2 regions of the Streptomyces sp. NPDC016469 genome follow, and region 2 is predicted to be linked to the other one. Evidence: riboswitches for the same ligand, from Rfam matches in the RefSeq annotation. Region 2 holds a riboswitch; the other holds the start of a gene.

Region 1 (3,400 bases), on a different contig from region 2:
AGATGTCGGCGACGTGCTCCTCGAAGACGCCGTGCGTCGACGGGTAGGTGATCATGAGCACGGCCAGCTCGTCGCGGTACTGCGCGATCTTGGCGCGCAGGTCCTCGATGTCGACCTCGCCGTCGTCGGCGGTCTTGACGACGACCACCTTCATGCCGGCCATCACGGCGCTCGCGGCGTTGGTGCCGTGCGCGGAGGACGGGATCAGACAGACGGTCCGGTTCTCGTCGCCGTTGGCGCGGTGGTACGCGCGGACGGCCAGCAGCCCCGCGAACTCGCCCTGCGAGCCGGCGTTCGGCTGGATGGACACCGCGTCGTAACCGGTGACCTCGGCCAGCCGCTCCTCCAGCTCGCGGATGAGCGTCAGGAAGCCCTGGGCCTGCTCGGCGGGCGCGAACGGGTGCAGCGCGCCGAACTCCGGCCAGGTGATCGACTCCATCTCGGCGGTCGCGTTCAGCTTCATGGTGCAGGAGCCGAGCGGGATCATGCCGCGGTCCAGCGCGTAGTCGCGGTCGGCGAGCTTGCGCAGGTAGCGCAGCATCGCGGTCTCGGACCGGTGCTGGTGGAAGACCGGGTGGGTGAGGATCGGGTCGGTGCGCAGCAGCGCATCGGGCAGCGCGTCCTCGGCGGTGGCGTCCAGCGCCTCGACGTCCCCGTCGGCGCCGAAGGCGGCCCAGACGGCGGAGACCTGGGTGCGGGTCGTCGTCTCGTCGCAGGCCAGCGAGACGGTGTCGGCGTCGACCAGGCGCAGGTTGACCCCGCGCTCGCGGGCGTCGGCGACGACCTCGCCGGCCTTGCCGGGCACGCGGACGGTGAGCGTGTCGAAGTAGGAGCCGGTCACCACGTCGACGCCGGCGGCGCGCAGGCCCTCGGCCAGGATCGCGGCGTAGCGGTGGGTGCGCCGGGCGATGGTGCGCAGGCCCTCGGGGCCGTGGTAGACGGCGTACATGCCGGCCATGACGGCGAGCAGCACCTGCGCGGTGCAGATGTTACTGGTGGCCTTCTCGCGGCGGATGTGCTGCTCGCGGGTCTGGAGGGCCAGGCGGTACGCCTTGTTCCCGTCGGCGTCCACGGAGACGCCGACCAGGCGGCCGGGCAGGCTGCGGGCGAACTTGTCGCGGACCGCCATGTAGCCGGCGTGCGGGCCGCCGAAGCCCATCGGGACGCCGAAGCGCTGCGTGGTGCCGACGGCGATGTCGGCGCCCAGCTCGCCGGGCGAGGTGAGCAGCGTGAGGGCCAGCAGGTCGGCGGCGACGGTGACGATCGCGCCCAGCTCGTGCGCCTGGTCGATGACGGGCTTGAGGTCCCGGACGGCCCCGGAGGCGCCGGGGTACTGGAGGAGCACGCCGAAGACGCCGCGTTCGGCGACCTCCGCCGGGATGCCGTCGGTGAGGTCGGCGACGACGACCTCGACGCCGGTCGGCTCGGCGCGGGTCTCGATGACGGCGACGGTCTGCGGCAGGGTGTCGGCGTCGACCAGGAAGACGCCGTTCCTGACCTTGCCGACGCGCCGGGCGAGCGCCATGGCCTCGGCGGCGGCGGTGCCCTCGTCGAGCAGCGAGGCGCCGGAGGTGGGCAGGCCGGTCAGCTCGGCGACCATCGTCTGGAAGTTCAGGAGGGCTTCGAGGCGGCCCTGGGAGATCTCGGGCTGGTACGGCGTGTAGGCCGTGTACCAGGCGGGGTTCTCCATGACGTTGCGCAGGATCACCGGCGGCGTGAACGTGCCGTAGTAGCCGAGTCCGATCATCGGGGCGAGGACCTGGTTGCGGTCGGCGAGCCGGCGGAGTTCGGCCAGCACCTCGGCCTCGGTCCGGGCCCCCGGCAGGTTCAGCGCCTCGGCGCTCTTGATCACGTCGGGCACGGCGGCCGCCGTCAGCTCGTCCAGCGAGCCGTAACCGACCTGGGCGAGCATCTTCGCCTGGGCCTCGGCGTCCGGGCCGATGTGGCGCTGCTCGAAGGGGATGCCCTGTTCCAGCTGCGTGAGCGGGGTGCGACGGGGGGTCATGGTGGAGGCCTCCTGGTCTGTCACGACCTGCGAGGGGCACCGCGGCGCCGGGTGCCCGTACGGCCTCCCCCTCTGTCATCTCAACCTGAGAGCTTCACCGGCACCACACGGGCGCCGGCTTTCACCGTCGGTGAGGGAGAGGCTCCGTACGGCCCATCGGCCGCGCGCAACCCGCCCTGCTTTCCAGAGTGACCTCGTCCGTGCGGTACGGGGGCCTGAGAGATTCCGGGGAGGATTTGCTCCTTCGGCGTCCTCCGGATCGGCTCCGGACGACTCTCCCGCACGGGGTCAGCAGCCATGACCAGACTACCAGCGGGGTACGCGACGAGAATTCTCGAGTGGCCAAGACCACGGAACTGCATTTCTGTATTCCCTGTGGACCAGCCGCGACCCGTGTGGGAGGGACCGTGCAGACCGACATCGACCCGCGCAGCCTGATCGGCCGCAAGGCGTTCGACCGCAAGGGCACCAAGATCGGGACCGTGGACGAGGTGTACCTCGATGACGCGACCGGAGTCCCCGAATGGGCGGCCGTGCGCACCGGGCTCTTCAGCCGTGACACCTTCGTCCCGCTGGAGCCCAGCGAATTCGTGGACGACACACTGCGCGTCCCCTTCGACCGGGCGCTGATCAAGGACGCCCCCGACTTCGGCGTGGGCCGCCACCTCTCCCCCGAGCAGGAGCTCCAGCTCTACCGGCACTACGGCCTGGACGCGGCCCCCGGCGCACCGGCCCCGGACCGCGACTTCGGCCGGCTGGCGGGCCAGGAGGAGTAGTCCGGCGGGTCCGGAACGAGGGGGAGGGGGTCGGCGGCCCGCAGCGCGGGGTCGTCCACGCGGAACGTACGCACCCGGCCGGGTGCCGTCGCGCCCGGTTCCTCGAACCGCACGGTCACCCGGCCGACCCCGCTCCCCTGCACCCAGCCGTGTCCGTGGACCTCGTGCCGCACGTCGTGCCCGGCCGGCCAGCGGCGCGCGGCGAGCCGCTCGGCGGCGGCCTCCTCCGGCGCCGGTCCGCCGTCCGCCGTGACCTCGCGGCCGTCGGCGTCGTCCTGCGGCCGGGCCCCGGCGTCCTCCGGGAGGGCCGCCGCCCGCGCACCGGCGGCCTGGGCGAACAGGTCCTCCTGCGTGTAGTCGGCGAGCCCCGTGACGCCGACGCCCAGCAGCCGCACCCCGCCGGTGGTGTCCACCGCCTCCAGGAGCCGGGCGGCGGCCTCGCGGACGACCGCGGGGTCGTCCGTGGGCCCGCGCAGCGTCTCGGAGCGGGTCAGCGTGGAGAAGTCGTAGCGGCGCACCTTGAGCACCACCGTGCGCCCCGAGCGCCCCGCGCCCCTCAGGCGCTGCACGCACCGGTCGGCCAGCCGCTCCACCTCGGTGCGCACCCGGACGCGGTCGT
Region 2 (3,400 bases):
GGGGTTGCTCATGGTCTGAATTCTCCTGTACGCGGGGAGTGCGGATGAACGGTGGTCTTACGGGGTGAGACGGGACCGCGTCACGTGGGCGGCACCGGCCGGGTCCTACGGTTCTACTTCTTGCGCTTGTAGAAGGGGAGCGCCACGACCTCGTACGGCTCGTGGCTGCCTCGGATCTCCACCGCGACTCCGGCGGTGCCCGGCTCGGCGTGCGCCGCGTCGACGTACGCCATGGCGATCGGCTTCCCCAGGGTGGGGGAGGGGGCCCCGGAGGTGACCTCGCCGATGACCCGGCCGTCCGCGACGACCGGGAACCCGGCACGCGGCACCCGGCGGCCCTCGGCGACCAGGCCGACGAGCTTGCGCGGCGGGGCGGTCTCGGCGCGCTCGGCGGCGGCCTCCAGCGCCTTGCGGCCGACGAAGTCGCCGTCCTTCTCGAACTTCACGACCCGGCCGAGCCCGGCGTCGAACGGGGTCAGCGAGGTCGTCAGCTCGTGCCCGTACAGCGGCATGCCCGCCTCCAGCCGCAGCGTGTCACGGCAGGAGAGGCCGCACGGGATCAGGCCGTGCGCGGCGCCCGCATCGGTGAGCGCCTGCCACAGCCGCTCGGCGTGGCCGGGCGCGACGAACAGCTCGAAGCCGTCCTCGCCGGTGTAGCCGGTACGGGCGATCAGCGCGGGCACCCCGGCGACCGTGCCGGGCAGTCCGGCGTAGTACTTCAGGCCGTCCAGGTCGGCGTCGGTCACGGCCGCGAGGATCGCCGGGGACTCGGGGCCCTGGACGGCGAGCAGCGCGTAGGCGTCGCGGTCGTCGCGGACCTCGGCGTCGAAGCCGGCGGCGCGCCCGGTGAGCGTGTCCAGGACGAGCTGGGCGTTGCCGGCGTTGGCGACGACCATGTACTCCGCGTCCTGGAGGCGGTAGACGATCAGGTCGTCCAGGATGCCGCCGTCCTCGGCGCAGATCATCGTGTAGCGGGCCCGGCCGGTCGAGACCGTGCCGATGTTGCCGACCAGCGCGTAGTTCAGCAGGTCCACGGCCTGCGGGCCGGTGACCGTGATCTCGCCCATGTGGGACAGGTCGAAGAGGCCGGCCTTCGCGCGGACGGCGTTGTGCTCGTCGCGCTCGCTGGCGTAACGCAGCGGCATGTCCCAGCCCGCGAAGTCGGTCATCGTGGCGCCCAGCGAACGATGCAGGGCTTGAATAGGGCTTTGGTGCGCAGCACCGTCAGACAGGGTGGCGGCGGGTGACGGGAGGGCGGTGAGACGGGGGGTGCTGCTCATGAAACGGGCTCCCAGGGCATGACGACGGCGAGGACGATCCCTCCCCATCTGTCATCGGAACCTGAGAGGTTCGCCGAGAGGCCCCGCGGGGGTCGGCTTGCACCTTGGGTGGAGCCGCCGGGCGGCTCGCTTTTCAGATCTGCCTCATCCACGCGGTACGGGGCCTGAGAGATTCAAGGGAGGATCTTGCTCCTTCGGCGCCCGGCACGGTGACCGGGACTCTCCCGCGCGGATTCAAGCGGCCTGTATGCAGTTGGCGGGGTCATCATCGCACGCATTACGGGGGAGTGGGGCGGCCGGGACCGGTGGGGCCGGTCACGCCTTCACGGCGGGTCGGACGGTTGTGCCGCATTACCTTTTCTTTACACTTCCGGGGTAGGTATCGGTCCTGCACGCGTCGGCCGTACGGCCAGGGGGAGGCGATGACGTTGCGCTACGCGACGACCGCGGGAATCACGAGCAGCGCGCTGCCCGCGCAGTCCGGCTCACCGCCCCGGCAGGCGGTCGGCACGCATCCGCCCGTCGTCCGGGATCTGCGAGGCCGCGCGGGGCCCGGCCCGCGCGCCCTGCGCTTCGCCGCCGGGGACGTCGTGGTGGTCTCCGGGCTCCCCGGCAGCGGCAAGTCGACCCTGATCTCCCGCACCGCCCCGGCGTACGCGATCGACTCCCAGGACACCCGGGACCGCTGGGCCCGCCGGCTCCCCCGTTTACTCCCGTACGTCCTCTACCGCCCGCTCGTCCGCCTCGCCCACTACCGGGGGCTGCGGCGGGTGCTGCGCTCCGGCGCCTCCGTCGTCGTCCACGACTGCGGTACGCAGAGCTGGGTCCGCGCCCGGCTCGCCCGCCACGCCCGGCGCCGGGGCACCAGCCTGCACCTGGTCCTCCTCGACGTCTCCGCCCGGACCGCGCGCGAGGGCCAGCGCGAACGCGGCCGGGGCGTCTCCGCGTACGCCTTCGCCCGGCACCGCAGAGCCGTGGGGCGGCTGCTGCGGGACACCGAGGCGGGGCTGCTCCCGCGCGGCTGCGCCTCGGCGGTGCTGCTCGACCGCGAGGCGGCCGGGGCGCTCAGCCGCATCACGTTCGCAAACGCACAGACCGACGGCTGAAAACGGACCGTCCAACGACCGGACAGTAGCCGGGGACGGGCGGTTTCCGGCCAGCCCCGGGGTCCGGCGGAAGCCGGGCGAGGCCGTACCCTCGTGCTGCACGGCACCGGGGCGAGAGGGAAGCAGTGGACATTCCGGCACAGGCCGGGAGCCTGCCGCAGGGCGGCTGGCCGGCCAATGAACTCGAAGAGGTGCTGGGCGCCTCGCTCGGCACCCCGGAAGCGGGCGGCCGGCTGCTGGAGGTGCTCGGCCGCAGCCACGTCTGGGTGCCGTTGCCGGGCGGCGGCGGGCCCGACGCCCGGGACCTCGATCTGCCCGCGATGGAGATCGACGGCGCCGCGTACGTCCCCGTCTACAGCTCCGAGCACCAGTTCCTCACCTGCGTCGGCGCGCAGATGTCCTTCACCGTCGCCCCCGCCGTCGAGTTCGCCCGCGGTCTGCCCCCGCAGCTCGGCATCGCCGTGAACCCGGGCGGCGCCGTCGGCCTGCCGCTGCCCCCGCCCGCCGTCGCCGAGCTGTGCCGGGCCGGGCGCACCCCGCTCGACGGCCCCGCCACCGGGGGCCGGGTCCGGCTGTACGAGCCGGACTGGAAGGAGGAGCCCGTCGACTTCCTGGCCGCCGCGGCCGGCGAGTTCCAGGAGAGCGGCGTCGTCCGCACCGCCCGCCGGGTCCTGGCCAGCATCGAGGGCGACGACCCCGTGCTCTTCGTCGGCGTCGAGTTCTCCACCTGGGACGGCGCCGGACAGAGCGCCCCGATGGACGCCCTGGGCCGGGCGCTGGGCCGCGTCGCGGTGCCGTGGCCGGTCAACCTCGTCCTCCTCGACGTGGCGCAGGACCCGGTCGCCGACTGGATGCGCGAGCGGGTCCGGCCCTTCTACACGCGCGCCCCGGAGTGACGGGGGCGGCCGTGGCGTCAAGCCGGTGACGGCGGGGCCGCATAAGCTGGTTTGATGGCCGAAGGCCGATGCCCGGTGGCCGGAGCAGAGGATCTACGAGGGGCGGGACCCAGGGTGA

What was found. A riboswitch is a leader RNA that binds a small molecule or an ion and turns the genes downstream of it on or off. The one in region 2 is predicted to bind glycine.
Region 1: another riboswitch for glycine. It lies ahead of gcvP (aminomethyl-transferring glycine dehydrogenase); the one in region 2 lies ahead of gcvT (glycine cleavage system aminomethyltransferase GcvT).

Annotation. Positions count from the first base shown of each region.
Region 1 covers NZ_JBEYCQ010000013.1:9,448-12,847, reverse strand. Annotated here, with positions in the region: gene gcvP (aminomethyl-transferring glycine dehydrogenase) at 1-2,005, opposite strand, end outside; glycine riboswitch at 2,199-2,296, opposite strand; gene ABZ565_RS16730 (PRC-barrel domain-containing protein) at 2,413-2,781, shown strand; gene ABZ565_RS16725 (DNA polymerase IV) at 2,706-3,400, opposite strand, start outside.
Region 2 covers NZ_JBEYCQ010000002.1:269,968-273,367, forward strand. Annotated here, with positions in the region: gene gcvH (glycine cleavage system protein GcvH) at 1-12, opposite strand, end outside; gene gcvT (glycine cleavage system aminomethyltransferase GcvT) at 114-1,280, opposite strand; glycine riboswitch at 1,424-1,517, opposite strand; gene ABZ565_RS03140 (AAA family ATPase) at 1,703-2,386, shown strand; gene ABZ565_RS03145 (enhanced serine sensitivity protein SseB) at 2,512-3,282, shown strand; gene ABZ565_RS03150 (enhanced serine sensitivity protein SseB C-terminal domain-containing protein) at 3,397-3,400, shown strand, end outside.